DNA from 2 places in the Streptomyces sp. NPDC047515 genome. Region 2 is predicted to be linked to the other one. Evidence: riboswitches for the same ligand, from Rfam matches in the RefSeq annotation. Region 2 holds a riboswitch; the other holds the start of a gene.
What was found. Region 2 has a riboswitch for cyclic di-AMP ahead of ABZ826_RS21085 (transglycosylase family protein). Riboswitches for the same ligand answer to the same signal wherever they lie in the genome.

Region 1 (7,609 bases), on a different contig from region 2:
TCGACCGCGGCCATGACGTCCGCCGCGTCGCCGCATCGCACCACGGCGGCCGGACGTCTGTCGATCATGGCGTTGTAGATCGTGCGGGCCGTCCGGTACTCCGGGTCCCGCGGAGCGATGACGGGTCCGCGCAGCGCGGCCCGCATCGCGTCCAGGGTGTCGAGCGCGGTGCCGTTCATGGTCCGGCCATCTCCCTGCTCACCTCGATGCGGACCGCTGCCCCCGCCCGATCCCCCGTCGGGCCGTCGGAGTGCGCCGGGGGCGTGCACCGGGTCCTCCGGCACCCCGGGACCGGGGGCGGCCGCCGTGGGCTGATGTCTCAAGCCTCCCCGCGGTCCGGGGGCCGTGCCAGTCCGCCGGACCGGGGGGAGCGAGACATGCGCGTCACGGACAGGGCGGCTCTGCTCAGACGAGGAGCTTCGTCTTCGCCCGCTGGTACTCCTCGTCCGTGATGGCGCCCCGGTCCTTGAGCTCGGCGAGCTTCGTCAGGTCGTCGACGTGCTTGCCCTCCTTGGGAGCGTGCGCCTCGGAGGCGCCGGCGGCCTCCCGTACGTACGCCTTGAAGGCCGCCTCCCGGTCCTGCGCCTCCTTGACGTCCCGCTTCCCCATGGATTTGCCGCGCACGATCACGTACACGAGGACGCCCACGTACGGCAGCAGCAGGGCCACGATCAGCCAGCCCGCCTTGCCCCAGCCACCGAGGTCGTCGCTGCGGAGGATGTCGGCGATGACCTTGAAGAGCAGGAACAGCCACATGATCCAGAGGAAGAACCAGAGCATGGTCCAGAAGAGATCGAGCAGGGGGTACTTGTCCACAGTCCGCTCCCCTATCACCGCGAGTCATCGCGTCGACTGACTGAAAGGTAAATCAGTCATATCACCCCATATCCGCCCTCGCTCGTTGTTGTTCGAGACCCTCCTCGGAGGGCGGGTGCGGAGTACCGTGGAAACGTCGAGGGAGGCTCCGGCCTCCAGGAGGCGGGGTCGCCTCGTGGTCATGAAGCGGCGTGAACGGCGTGAGCAGCGACGCGGAGAGCGGCGCGAGCGGCGGCGTGAGCAGGCGCACGCTGGGACGCTCGCGAGGGCGCATGAACAGGGCGGATGAGTCCGCCCTGAGCCCGGTCGGGGCGATCGGCCGCGTCACCGTGCCGATCCCTCCCGACGGTCCGGGCGAAGTGCTGGTGGCCGTACGGGGCGGGTCGGAGGCCTACACCGCATGGTCGACGACGTCGATCGAAAGGGATGTGCGCGTCATTGTCGTCGACTCGGTCTCGGCACGCGGGGTGATCGTGGAGCGCCTGCCGCCCTGAGCGGAGCAGGGGCACACCCGCCTTGAGCAGTGACCTACGGCAGGAGTCTTCCGATGTTCTTCTGGCATGTTCCCGCCCCCAACGAGGCGATGCTCATATCCGGTTCCAAGGGGCAGACCCTGGACACCCAGTTCCGGATCGTCACCGGCCACGGCAGTTTCGTGCTCCCGGTCAAACAGAAGGCGCGCATGCTCTCCCTGGCGCTGCGCGAGGCGGAGATCACCGAGGACTGCGTGACCCAGCAGGGCATCCGCCTCAACGTCCGGGCCGTCGCGGTCTTCAAGGTCGGCGACGACGCCGTGTCCATCGCCAACGCGGCGCGCCGATTCCTGACGGAGCAGGAGCAGATGGAGGAGCTCGTCGGCCGGATCTTCGCCGGGCACCTGCGTTCCATCGTCGGCGGACTGACCGTGGAGCAGATCATCCGCGAGCGCAACCGGGTCTCGCAGGAGGTCATCGCGGGCAGCCACGGCGAGATGGAGAAGCTCGGCATCGTGGTGGACGCCCTCCAGATCCAGGAGATCGACGACGCCACCGGCTACATCAAGAACCTCGCCGCCCCGCACGCCGCCGCGGTCGCCAGCCAGGCCCGGATCGCCGAGGCCAAGGCCGACCAGGAAGCCAGTCAGCGCGAGCAGCAGGCCGCCGCGCTCAAGGCGGAGTACGAACGTGACACCGCGATCAAGCGGGCGGGCTTCCTCGCCGAGACCGAGCAGTACAACGCCCGCGCCGCGCAGGCCGGGCCGCTCGCGCAGGCCCAGGCCTCGCACGAGGTCATCGAGGAGCAGACCGCGCTGGCCGAACGGCAGGCCGCGCTCGCCGCGCAGCGGCTCGAAGCGGAGGTCCGACGTCCGGCGGATGCCGAGGCGTACCGGCAGCGCACCCTCGCGGAAGCGGCCCGTGACCGGGTGAAGTTCGAGGCCGACGGCAACGCGTACACCGAGCGGGCCATCGCCCAGGCCCAGGCCGACGCCAACAGCGTGCGCGCCGCCTCGCTGCGCGACGGCAACCAGGAGCTCATCGCGGCCAACCGCGTCGTGGAGAACCTGCCGGCGCTGGCCGACGCGGCGGCGCGCGGCATGTCGGGGGCCGACCTCACCGTTCTCAACGGCACCAGCGGTGTCAATGAGATGGCTGCGGGCGTGGTCGGCCAGGGGCTGGCGATCCTCCATTCGCTGCAGCGCGGCGCGAGCGCGATGAAGTCACCGGCGGTCGACGGGAAGGCCGCTCCCCGTATCACCGAGACGAATTGATCTCCGGGGCCGGATCGAAGGGGCGGCGGGACGCGGGAGATTCGCCGAGTGGTCATGAGCGCGCCGGACATGGCGTAGAGTTGTGTTCATCGACGCGGGGTGGAGCAGCTCGGTAGCTCGCTGGGCTCATAACCCAGAGGTCGCAGGTTCAAATCCTGTCCCCGCTACTGAAGATTCAGGCCCGGCACGCACACAGCGTGCCGGGCCTGAATCATTTCCCCGTAGCCGTCCGGGGCGCCGTTCGCGTCGCCGCCGGTTCCCGGTCAGCGGTTCTTGGTTCCCGGACCTCGGGCTTGCGAAGGGGCGGGGCGGACGGTGTGTGAGCTGGACCACGCGTACCCCCATTGGCCGATGAGGAGTCGCCGCGCGCCTTCGCTCAGGTGAGCCTGGGGTGGGGCGCGGTACCGTCCGCAGCCGTGCGCGTACCGGGCAGGAGACCACAGGTGTGGAAGCGGCTGAAGCGGCACGGCAGACATGCCGGGGGTGGCGTCCGCACTCGGCGGTTCGTCCGCGCGCTGCCCGCCCTGATGATCGTCGGTGGGCTGGTGTTCGACTTCCTCACCCCGCCGCCCTTCACCGCCATTCCGCTGTTCGTGGCCGCGCCGCTGATCGCCGCGCCGTTCTTCTCGCTGTCCGGCACCATCCTCACCGCCGTCGCCTCGCTCCTGGCCCTCGTCGCGCTGAGGCTGCACAGCAACACGTTGCCGCAGGTCGTGCCGTTGATCGAGCTGCTCACCCTGGCCACGGTGTCGGTCCTCGCGGTCGTCATCAACGGGGTCGTGCGGCGCGGCAGCGAGCAACTGGCCTCCGCGCGGGTCATCGCGGAGACCGCCATGCGGGCGGTGCTGCCGAAGCCGTCCGACCGGATCGGCGGGCTGCATGTGGCGGCGCGGTACGTGGCGGCGCAGGCGGACGAGTTCGTCGGCGGTGACCTGTTCGCCGTGGCGGACACCCCGCACGGGGTGCGGCTCGTGGTCGGGGACGTGCGGGGGAAGGGGCTCGACGCCGTGGAGTCGGTGGCGGTGATCATCGGCGCGTTCCGGGAGGCGGCCGAGCAGGAACGTTCGCTGGAGGGCGTGGCGCAGCGGCTGGAGCGGGCGCTGGCGCGCGAGGGAACGGGGCGGGGCGGGCTGGACGCCGTCGAGGGCTTCATCACCGCCGTACTGGCCGAGATCCCGTCCGGGCTGTCGCGGGTACGGATCGTCAACCGCGGCCACCCCGAGCCGATCCTGCTGCATCCGGACGGGGCGCTGGATGTGCTGGGACCGTCGGTGCCCGCGCTGCCGCTCGGGATGGATCTGGGGGTGTGGCCCGACCGGGCGGACGAATGGGATCTGCCGGCGGGGACGACGCTGCTCCTCTACACCGATGGCCTCTCCGAAGCGCGCAACGCCGACGGGGTCTTCTACGATCCGGCGGCGCGGCTGCGCGGGCGGATCTTTCCGGGCCCCGAGGAACTGCTGTCCGCCCTGACCGACGACGTACGGCGGCACACGGGCGGCGAGACGACCGACGACATGGCGCTGCTCGCGGTCGTACGTCCTGCGGAGGGGCAACCGCACCGGCGCAGGACCGTGAAGATCGTGGGTCTGGACACGATGTGACGGGTGGGGCGGGCGCGTGGTGCGGACCGGGCGGAGTCTCGGGCACGGCATGCCACCGTCCGTAACCGAAGGGCGCCGCTCCGCATAATATTTGACGCAACGTCAGACGTCGGGTAATGGCTGAGGGTCGATCAACTCATCCGATTCCACCCGGGTATGTCCCGTAAAGTCCAGGCCAAAGTCGTGAACGATCAGTGGGAACGGCTTGGAATCGGGCCCGGGTGTCTATTAACGTTCGATAACGCAGCGCGGTCGTCCCAGCCGTCGTCAGTGGCGGCACCGTGCGCGAGCGCCGAATTCCGCAAGGGAACCGGGGAACCACCTACATGGGGTGAATCGGACACCTGTGTCTCACGAGAGGCAGAGGCGCCCGTAGGAGACCTTCCTGCTCCGAACCCGTCAGCTAACCCGGTAGGCGAGAAGGAAGGAAAGGAGTGCGCCCCCGTGGCGTCCAACAAGCCTGCCCCCGAGGCCCCCGTGCGGTTCACCTCGGACTTCGGCCCCGGTGTCGACTCCGGCCCCGGTGTCGACTTCGGCTCCGGTTCCGGATCTGACTACGGCTACGGCCCCGGTCACGGCCCGGGTTTCGCCTCTGACGCCGGACTGGGCTCCGACACCGGCTACGGCCCCGGTTTCGCCTCCGATGCCGGTTACGGAACCGCCGGGACGGGAACGGCGTTCGGCACCGGCTACGGCACCGAGCCGGGCGGCGACTTCGCCGGTGGGTCCGGTGAGTTCGGTGGGTCCGGCGACTCGGCAGAGCTCCGCAGGGAATTCCGCGCCGACGGCGACGGCGAGCCCGAACGAAGCCGGGACGAGTGGAACCCCACCGAGGAGTCCGTCCGCCCCGTGCGCGGCAAGCACCGCGTCGCCAAGCAGCGCAACGGACTTGCCCGTAGCTCCACCGTGCTCGGGGTCGGCGTCATCGCGGCGGTCGGTGCGGGCGGCATGGCCACCGCACAGAGCAAGCCGGCGGTCTCCATCTCCCTTCCCGATTCCATCGCGGACAATCTGCCCGACGCCAAGTCCCTTCCCGGCGTGGGTTCCCTGTTCTCCGGCGAGTCCGAAGCCGACAAGGCCGAGACCGTCGCCGCGTCCGCGCCGCTCACCACCGCCGGCATCACCACCGCCGAGGCCCAGCAGGGCACGACGGACGCGGGCGAGGTGCTCCGCGCCCGTATCCTCCAGCAGGCCGAGCAGCAGCAGGACGCCGCCGACGCCGAGGCCAGGGCCGCCCAGGAGAAGGAGGCCGCGCAGAAGGCCGCCGCCGAAGCCAAGAAGCAGCAGGACGCGGCCGAGGCCAAGGTCGCCGCCGAGAAGAAGAAGGCGGAGGAAGAGGCCAAGAAGAAGGCGGAGGCCCTTCGGCTCGCCAAGCTCGCCGCCGGCTACGCCATCCCGACCACCTCGTACACGATCACCTCGACCTTCGGCGAGGCCGGCTCGATGTGGTCCTCCGGCTACCACACCGGCCTCGACTTCGCGGCGCCGACGGGTACCCCGATCAAGGCCATACACGGCGGCACCATCAAGTCGGCCGGCTGGTCCGGTTCGTACGGCTACCGCACGGTGCTGGAGCTCGAAGACGGTACGGAGCTCTGGTTCTGCCACCAGTCCTCGATCGGTGTCAGCGTCGGCCAGGAGGTCACCACCGGCGAGACCATCGGCCGGGTCGGTGCGACCGGCAACGTGACGGGCCCGCACCTCCACCTGGAGGTCCACACCCCGGCCGGTATGGGTATCGACCCGATGGCCTGGCTGCACGACAAGGGCCTCAACCCCTGATCGACCGGCCGCCTCGCGGCCCGCGTGATCCGAGCCGGTTCGCCGGCCACTGAAACCCGGCAGCCCTGACGCTCTCCCCCCGACGCCAGGGCTGCCGGTCTGTCGGCACAGTCGCTCCGGCCGGAGGGGTGGGCCGGGCGGATCGGTGGCCGATGGGGTGGTGGGCCGGGTGGAATGGCGGCTGGTGGGCCGGACGGGCATGGGCCGGCCGGAGCGACGGGCCGGGCGGATCGGTGGGCCGGTGGAATCGACGGGCCTGCCTGAATGGCGGGCTGCCGGAATAGCGGAACCGCTGGTGTCCGTTGATCCACATATGACTTCTCTTCGTAAGCTGGGCCCTTCCGACCTCCAGGTCTTCCCGCTCGCCCTCGGCGGCAACGTCTTCGGCTGGACGGCCGACGAGGCGCAGTCGTTCGCCGTGCTGGACGCCTACGCCGCGGCGGGCGGCAACTTCATCGACACCGCCGACGCCTACTCGGCCTGGATCCCGGGCAATGAGGGCGGCGAGTCGGAGACCGTCATCGGGAAGTGGCTCGCGACACGTGCCAACCGGTCCGAGATCGTCGTCGCGACGAAGGTCGGCGCCCACCCCTCGTACAAGGGGCTCGCCGCCGCGAACATCAAGGCCGCGGCGGAGGCGTCGCTGCGTCGGCTCGGCACCGACCACATCGACCTCTACTACACCCACTTCGACGACGAGACCGTCCCGGTCGAGGAGATCATCACCGCCCTCGACCAGCTGGTGAAGGAGGGCAAGGTCCGGGAGATCGCCGCCTCCAACATCAGCCCCGAGCGGCTCCAGGCGTCCCTGGACTTCTCGGAGCGCGCGGGGCTGGCCCGTTACGTGGCCCTGCAGCCGCACTACAACCTGGTCTCCCGCGACACGTACGAGGGCGAACTTCAGGAGACGGCCGCTCGGGCCGGGCTCGCCGCCGTCCCGTACTTCGCCCTGGCCTCCGGGTTCCTCACCGGCAAGTACCGTCCGGGTGCCTCGGTGGAGAGCGCTCGGGCGGAGAAGGCGGGGCAGTATCTGGAGTCGGAGCGGGGACAGAAGGTCCTGACCGCGCTCGACAAGGTCGCCCAGGAGCACGACGCGGAGATCGCGACCGTCGCGCTGGCGTGGCTCGCGTCCCGGCCGACCGTCGTCGCGCCGATCGCCTCGGCCCGCACCGTCGAACAGCTGCCCGCGCTGGTGGCCGTCGCCGACCTCCGGCTGACCGAGCAGGACCTGGCGGAACTCACCGAGGCATCCGCCTGACGGGGAGCGCCCGGTCGTCCAGGATCGCGGTCGTCCGTTCGCGAACGCCCCGGTAGCGCAGCGCTGCCGGGGCGTTCGCGCGAGAGGGACGGTTCATCCCGGCCGCGACCGGCCCGTCCATCGCCCTCCTTGCGCGGCGGACGATCGCTTCGGTCCTGACCGCGACCCGCCTACTGGTTCCGCTGCGGTGGCTGGTGCGGGGCCGGATAGGGGTTGTAGCCGTGGCCGCCGTACTGCGTGTGCTGCGGGAACGGGGGAGCGTACGGGCCCGGTGGCGGCCGGTGGGGGCGCAGACGGCCCGTCGCCTGCGCCGCGTACGTCAGCGCGGGAGCGGCCACGTCCCTGCGCTGCCAGAGATGGTGCAGCAGTTCCAGCTCGCGTTCGGCGAAGTCCGCACCCGCG
Region 2 (7,609 bases):
CGCCCGAACTCTTCACCTGGGAGTTCGCCACCGATCCGTATCCGGCCTACGCCTGGCTGCGCGAGCACAGCCCCGTGCACCGCACCGCGCTGCCCAGCGGCGTCGAGGCGTGGCTCGTGACCCGGTACGCGGACGCCCGGCAGGCGCTCGCCGACGGCCGGCTCTCCAAGAATCCGGCGCACCACGCCGAGCCGGCGCACGCCAAGGGGAAGACGGGCATCCCGGGCGAGCGCAAGGCGGAGCTGATGACGCATCTGCTGAACATCGACCCGCCCGACCACACCCGGTTGCGCCGCCTCGTCTCCAAGGCGTTCACCCCGCGCCGGGTGGCCGCGTTCGCGCCGCGCGTGCAGGAACTGACGGACCACCTCATCGACCGCTTCATCGCGGAGGGGAAGGCGGACCTCATCCACGACTTCGCGTTCCCGCTCCCCATCTACGCGATCTGCGATCTGCTCGGCGTGCCGCGCGAGGACCAGGACGACTTCCGGGACTGGGCGGGCATGATGATCCGCCACGGCGGCGGACCGCGCGGCGGGGTGGCCAGGTCGGTGAAGAAGATGCGCGGCTATCTCGCCGAACTGATCCACCGCAAGCGGGAGAACCCGGGGGACGATCTGATCTCGGGGCTGATCAGGGCCGGCGACCACGGCGAGCACCTCGCCGAGAACGAGGCCGCAGCCATGGCCTTCATCCTCCTCTTCGCCGGCTTCGAGACGACGGTCAATCTCATCGGCAACGGGGTGTACGCCCTGCTGCGCAACCCCGCACAGCGCGAGCGGCTGCACCTCTCCCTCGACGCGGGGGAGAGCGGGCTGCTGGAGACCGGGATCGAGGAACTGCTGCGGTACGACGGCCCGGTGGAGCTGGCGACCTGGCGGTTCGCCACCGAGCCGCTGACGCTCGGCGGCCAGGACATCGCGGCCGGTGACCCCGTGCTCGTCGTACTCGCCGCCGCCGACCGCGATCCGGAACGCTTCGAGAACCCCGACGCGCTCGACCTCGCACGGCGTGACAATCAGCACCTCGGATACGGGCACGGCATCCACTACTGCCTGGGAGCACCACTCGCCCGGCTGGAGGGACAGACCGCGCTCGCCATGCTCCTGAGGCGCCTTCCGGACCTGCGGCTTGCGGTGGAACCTACCGATTTGCGGTGGCGTGGCGGACTCATCATGCGCGGACTGCGCACGCTGCCCGTGGAGTTCACGCCGGGGGTCACGACGACACAAGGTGACACTCTGTCAACTCTGTGACTTTCACGTGATCTGTGCTGCATCGACTTGTGACACGCGTTCGAGTCCCGCTAGGTTCACCGTTCGACTCACCAGTCACTCGTCAGTCACACGGAAGGCAACCCCATGGGCTCCGCGAACGGCAGACACCGTCGCCCTCGTCAGGCACCCGCCATCGTCGTCGCCGCGGGCGTGACCGGCTCGGCCATCGCCATCCCGCTGCTCGGCGCGGCCGGTGCGCACGCGGCCGACGCCACGACCTGGGACCGGGTGGCCGAGTGCGAGAGCGGCGGCATGTGGAGCGCCGACCTCGGCAACGGCTTCTACGGCGGCCTGCAGTTCTCGCCGGAGACCTGGAAGGCGTACGGCGGCGAGTCGTACGCCCCGCGTGCCGACCTCGCCAGCCGCGCGCAGCAGATCGCCGTGGCCCAGAAGGTCCTGGCCGACAAGGGGCCGAAGGCGTGGCCCAGCTGTGCGGTCATCTCCGGTCTCGCGGTGGACGGAACGCTGCCGGGTGTCGACCCGGGGGTCACGGACTCCGCCGAGCCGGCGGACGGTGCGGAGTCGGCTGACGGCGCGTCGGCGACCCCGTCCGATGCCGCCACGCCATCGGGCGGCGCCCACAAGCCGACGGGCAAGCAGGCGGGCGAGAAGCCGGGCGAGAAGGCGGGAGAGAAGGCGGACGAGGCGGGCAACTCCGCGAAGCCTTCGGCCACCGAGTCGGCCGTTCCGTCCTCGGGCCCGTCCTCCGAGACGTCCGATTCACCCCGTACGTCCGACTCGTCCAGTGGTACGAGTGGCAAGCACCGCGGCACTCCGGCGCCCGAGGAGAGCCGGGACGTGGACGGTGGCGTCGACCGCGAGTCGGGCCGCCATGCCTCCCGTGGCGGCGGCGACGCCCGCGACGCGGGTGCGTCGGCCGTCGACGGCGCGTACGCCGTCCGTTCCGGCGACAACCTCTGGGCGATTGCTGATGCACAGAAGGTTCCCGGCGGCTGGCCCGCGCTCTATGAGGCCAACAAGGAGACGGTCGGCTCCGACCCGGACCTCATCCTCCCTGGCCAGAGCCTCCGTCTCGATGTGAAGGCCGACTGAGGGCAGTCTGAAAATCGGCTAATAGACCCTCAAAAACCGGGGTAGTTCAGGGACCTATGTCCACTTATGCGTAAGTGAGACATGGGTCTCTTTACGTCACTGGCGTGTCGCGCCCGGGGGGCCCTTCCGTATTGCCTCCCACCTGCGGAAACGATGGTTCCTCAGATGCAAGTAAGGGCTGATTGTCCGATGTGTCCATCTTTGAATGTGGGGGTTGCCTATGTTTACGGTCGGAACCGCTCGCACCGCGGGCCCCGTCGACCGTCACGCCGAATCCTGCCGTCGGTCGAAGGGAACAGACGCGTAAAGCGCCGTAGGCAGGAGCGGGGGACCCAGGTAAGCGCCGGCCCGATCGTCGAAAGACGGATCAGGGGCGGCTTGGGGTGAAGTCGCGTGCTAGGACGTGCGACCGGGCAACTCACTTGGCCCGAACCCGACAGCTCACCTCGTAGGCGTCGGTGAGGAGAAGTTCCATGCTGTTTTCCAGCAAGGGCAAGCACCGTCGCCCGTCCAAGGCCGTCCGTATCGCCACGCTCGCCGGTGTCGCCGGTACCGCCGTCGCCGTCCCGCTGATGGGTGCGACCGGTGCCTCCGCCGCCTCCGTCGCCACCTGGGACGCTGTCGCCCAGTGCGAGTCCGGTGGCAACTGGTCCATCAACACCGGCAACGGCTACTACGGCGGCCTGCAGTTCTCGCAGTCCAGCTGGGCCGCCGCCGGCGGTACGCAGTACGCCCCCCGTGCCGACCTGGCCACCAAGGCCCAGCAGATCGCCACGGCCGAGAAGCTCCTCGCCCTGCAGGGCCCGGGTGCCTGGGGCTGCGCCGGCGCCGGCAACCTGCGCAACGACGGTGTGGACCCGGGCGTCGACACCGGCTCCTCCTCGAAGACCAACTCCGGCGCCACGCAGCAGCAGAGCGCCCCCGCCGCGCCCGAGCGGCAGGTCCAGCCGAAGAAGGCCGAGCGCACCGAGGCCCCCGCCACCAACCGCTCGGACCGCTCCGCCGCCCCGCAGGCCGAGGCGAAGAAGACCGTCACCACCCCGACCGGCGAGAAGGTCAAGAAGGGCGACGGCGAGTACAAGGTCGTCTCCGGCGACTCCCTGAGCAAGATCGCTGCCGACCACAAGGTCGAGGGCGGCTGGCAGCACCTGTTCGAGCTGAACAAGGACATCGTCAAGGACGCCGACCTGATCTACCCGGGTCAGCAGCTGCACCTGACGAAGTAGTCCGGGAACTCTCCTCCCTGAGCACCCCGGCCCGGCGCGCGTTCCCCCGTACGCGCCGGGCCGGGGTTTCCGTGTGACCCCCTGCTTCCGCGAGGTGCGTCACCTCGCTGCGTGCGGCAGCTCTGTCCCGGCGGGGCGCGTCGCCTCCGTATCGCGTCCGGACGGGCCGGCTCCGGCCCGCGCGGGGCGGGCTCCGGGAGGGCCCAGCGGTGCGTGATCGTTCAACTTCTGTAGTTACTGACCAGTAAAATTCTGGCTGTTCGCCCCGTGATGCTCGCTCTTGGGTCCTTTTTCGTCCCAGGGGGCGGGCGGTAGTCCGACTGAGCGGGCCGGGCCGGTTAGGCTCTTGTCGCAAGGCCAAAGTGACCCTGCACAACCAGTGTCATATCCCAGAAGGAGATGCCTCGTGCCGTCCATCGACGTCGTCGTAGCCCGGGAAATCCTCGACTCCCGGGGGAACCCCACGGTCGAGGTCGAGGTCGGCCTCGACGACGGCAGCACGGGCCGTGCTGCCGTGCCGTCCGGCGCCTCCACCGGTGCGTTCGAGGCCATTGAGCTTCGCGACGGTGACCCCAACCGCTACCAGGGCAAGGGCGTGGAGAAGGCCGTCCTCGCCGTGATCGAGCAGATCGGCCCGGAGCTCGTGGGTTACGACGCGACCGAGCAGCGGCTGATCGACCAGGCGATGTTCGACCTGGACGCCACGGAGAACAAGGGCTCGCTCGGCGCGAACGCCATCCTCGGTGTCTCGCTGGCCGTCGCCCACGCCGCCTCCGAGGCCTCGGACCTGCCGCTGTTCCGCTACCTCGGTGGCCCGAACGCGCACCTGCTGCCCGTTCCGATGATGAACATCCTCAACGGTGGGTCGCACGCCGACTCCAACGTGGACATCCAGGAGTTCATGATCGCCCCGATCGGCGCGGAGTCCTTCTCCGAGGCCCTGCGCTGGGGCGCCGAGGTCTACCACACGCTGAAGAAGGTCCTGAAGACCAAGGGCCTTTCGACCGGTCTCGGCGACGAGGGCGGCTTCGCGCCGAACCTGGAGTCGAACCGCGCCGCCCTGGACCTCATCGTCGAGGCCATCAAGGAGGCAGGCTACGTCCCGGGCAAGGACATCGCGCTCGCGCTCGACGTCGCCGCCTCGGAGTTCTACAAGGACGGCAAGTACGAGTTCGAGGGCAAGTCCCGCTCCGCCGCCGAGATGACCGAGTACTACGAGGAGCTCGTCTCCGCGTACCCGCTGGTCTCCATCGAGGACCCGCTGTACGAGGACGACTGGGCCGGCTGGAAGGTCATCACCGACAAGCTCGGCGCCAAGGTGCAGATCGTCGGCGACGATCTGTTCGTCACCAACCCGGAGCGGCTGGCCCGCGGCATCGAGGAGGGCTCCGCCAACGCCCTGCTCGTCAAGGTCAACCAGATCGGTTCGCTGACCGAGACGCTGGACGCCGTCGAGCTGGCCCAGCGCAACGGCTTCAAGTGCATGATGTCCCACCGCTCCGGCGAGACCGAGGACGTCACCATCGCCGACCTCGCCGTCGCGGTGAACTGCGGTCAGATCAAGACCGGCGCCCCGGCCCGCTCGGACCGCGTCGCCAAGTACAACCAGCTGCTGCGCATCGAGGAGATCCTCGACGACGCCGCGGTGTACGCGGGCCGCTCCGCGTTCCCGCGGTTCCGCTCCGAGAGCTGATCTGCACAGCGCCACGACAGCCGGTCGGCACAGCGCTTTGTGAACCGACGAGCGCAGCGCCCAGCGAACCTCAGGCGCGACAAGGCCTGATCGCAGGCCCCTCGCGGGGCAAAGGCACCGGCCTCCGTCCGTCCCCGCACTCGGTCCCGTACCGTGTGCGGGGACGGACGTGCGTAATGGGGAGGCGGAGACATGGCCGCGAAGGACCGGGACCGGTTCTCCACCGCGACCCGGCTGCGGCTGCTCGGTGAGCAGACCGCCGCCCGCGTCTACCGGTCGCAGAACCGCCGCCAGGCCCGCCGCTCCCGGCTCACCGGCCGGGCGGCCTTCCTCGCCCTGATCGTCTGCTCCCTGGTGGTCGCGCTCGCGTACCCGATGCGACAGTACGTGTCGCAGCGCGACGAGATCGCCGACCAGGAGCGCCGGGCGCAGGAGGCCCGAGACCGTACCGAGGAGCTGCGCGACGAGAAGGCGCGCCTCCAGGACGACGCGTACATCAGGCAGCTGGCCCGCAAGCACCTGCACTACCTTCTCCCCGGAGAGACCGGATATACGGTGATCGACCCCGACGCGGTCAAGGAGCGCAACGGCGAGACGGATGATTCCGGCCGGCCGTGGCACTCCAACCTCTGGGACGGCGTGGACAGCGCCGACCGCGACTGACTCCCTTCATCCCCTCTGCAGAACCGCAGTTCGAGCAGCCCGATCAGAACCTAGGCAGGCATGGAAACCCCCCCTCCGCAGACCGAGTCCACCGCGCCCACCGAGGCGGACATCGCCGCGTTCCAGCTGCAGCTGGGCCGCCCGCCGCGCGGGCTGCGCGCGATCGCGCACCGCTGCCCGTGCGGCAACCCGGACGTGGTCGAGACCCAGCCCCGGCTGGAGGACGGTACGCCGTTCCCGACGACGTACTACCTGACGTGCCCGCGTGCCGCGTCCGCGATCGGCACGCTGGAGGCGAACGGCGTCATGAAGGAGATGACCGAGCGCCTCGCCACGGACCCGGAGCTGGCGGCCGCGTACCGCGCCGCGCACGAGGACTACATCGCCCGGCGCGACGCCATCGAGGTCCTTGAGGGCTTCCCGAGCGCCGGGGGCATGCCGGACCGGGTGAAGTGTCTGCACGTGCTGGTCGGCCACTCGCTGGCCGCCGGGCCCGGAGTGAACCCGCTGGGCGACGAGGCGATCGCCATGCTGCCGGAGTGGTGGCGCAAGGGGCCGTGCGTGACGCCGTGCGGCGCGCCGGAGGAGAAGGACGGCCGGACCGTCGAGACGTCGGAGGGCGGGCACTTCGCGTTCCGGCCGGCCGACGGGGCGCCGCACGAGGGCTGATCGTTCCCCCGGGGCCCCACCCCCGGACCCCCGCTCCTCGATCGCCGGAGGGGCTTGATCTCTAGGAGCACCCATGACCCGCGTGGCCGCCATCGACTGCGGCACCAACTCCGTCCGACTGCTCGTCGCCGACGCCGACCCGTCCACCGGCGAGCTCGTGGAGCTCGACCGGCGGATGGAGATCGTCCGCCTCGGCCAGGGCGTCGACCGCACCGGCAGGCTCGCGCCCGAAGCCCTGGAGCGGACGTTCGCCGCCTGCCGCCGGTACGCGGCGGTGATCAAGGAGCACGGGGCGCAGAGGATCCGTTTCGTCGCCACCTCCGCTTCCCGCGACGCGGAGAACAGGGAGGACTTCGTCCGTGGTGTGCTGGACATCCTGGGCGTCGAGCCCGAGGTGATCAGCGGCGACCAGGAGGCGGAGTTCTCCTTCACCGGCGCCACCAGGGAGCTCGCGGGCCGCGATCACCTCGCGAAGCCGTATCTCGTCGTGGACATCGGCGGCGGCTCCACCGAGTTCGTCCTCGGCGACGATCACGTGCGGGCCGCGCGTTCCGTGGACATCGGCTGCGTCCGGATGACCGAACGGCACCTCGTGCACGACGGTGTCGTGAGCGATCCGCCGGCCCCCGACCGGATCGCCGCGATCCGCGCCGACATCGACGCGGCCCTCGACCTCGCGCAGGAGAGCGTCCCGTTGACCGGGGCCGCCACGCTCGTCGGTCTCGCCGGGACGGTCACCACCATCGCCGCGATCGCCCAGGGGCTGAAGGAGTACGACTCCGAGGCGATCCACCACTCCCGGATCACCCTCGGGCAGGTCCAGGAGATCACCGGACGGCTCCTCGCCTCCACCCACGCCGAGCGCGCCGCGATCGGTGCGATGCATCCGGGGCGGGTCGATGTGATCACCTCCGGGGCGCTGATCCTGCTTGCCGTGATGGAGCGGACCGGGGCCCGGGAGGTCGTCGTCAGCGAGCACGACATCCTCGACGGGATCGGCTGGTCGATCGCGTAGGTACGCTCCGGCG

Region 1: another riboswitch for cyclic di-AMP. It lies ahead of ABZ826_RS24845 (M23 family metallopeptidase); the one in region 2 lies ahead of ABZ826_RS21085 (transglycosylase family protein).

The regions. Positions count from the first base shown of each region.
Region 1 is NZ_JBEYTM010000033.1:20,059-27,667, reverse strand. Features, by position in the region: gene ABZ826_RS24875 (FAD-binding oxidoreductase) at 1-179, opposite strand, end outside; gene ABZ826_RS24870 (SHOCT domain-containing protein) at 406-816, opposite strand; gene ABZ826_RS24865 (hypothetical protein) at 1,008-1,310, shown strand; gene ABZ826_RS24860 (SPFH domain-containing protein) at 1,364-2,563, shown strand; tRNA gene ABZ826_RS24855 (tRNA-Met) at 2,657-2,730, shown strand; gene ABZ826_RS24850 (PP2C family protein-serine/threonine phosphatase) at 3,007-4,167, shown strand; cyclic di-AMP (ydaO/yuaA leader) riboswitch at 4,448-4,600, shown strand; gene ABZ826_RS24845 (M23 family metallopeptidase) at 4,612-5,949, shown strand; gene ABZ826_RS24840 (aldo/keto reductase) at 6,263-7,207, shown strand; gene ABZ826_RS24835 (PrsW family intramembrane metalloprotease) at 7,378-7,609, opposite strand, start outside.
Region 2 is NZ_JBEYTM010000025.1:1,303-8,911, forward strand. Features, by position in the region: gene ABZ826_RS21075 (cytochrome P450) at 1-1,256, shown strand, start outside; gene ABZ826_RS21080 (transglycosylase family protein) at 1,362-2,330, shown strand; cyclic di-AMP (ydaO/yuaA leader) riboswitch at 2,630-2,800, shown strand; gene ABZ826_RS21085 (transglycosylase family protein) at 2,804-3,556, shown strand; gene eno (phosphopyruvate hydratase) at 3,963-5,249, shown strand; gene ABZ826_RS21095 (septum formation initiator family protein) at 5,442-5,912, shown strand; gene ABZ826_RS21100 (DUF501 domain-containing protein) at 5,973-6,581, shown strand; gene ABZ826_RS21105 (Ppx/GppA phosphatase family protein) at 6,655-7,596, shown strand.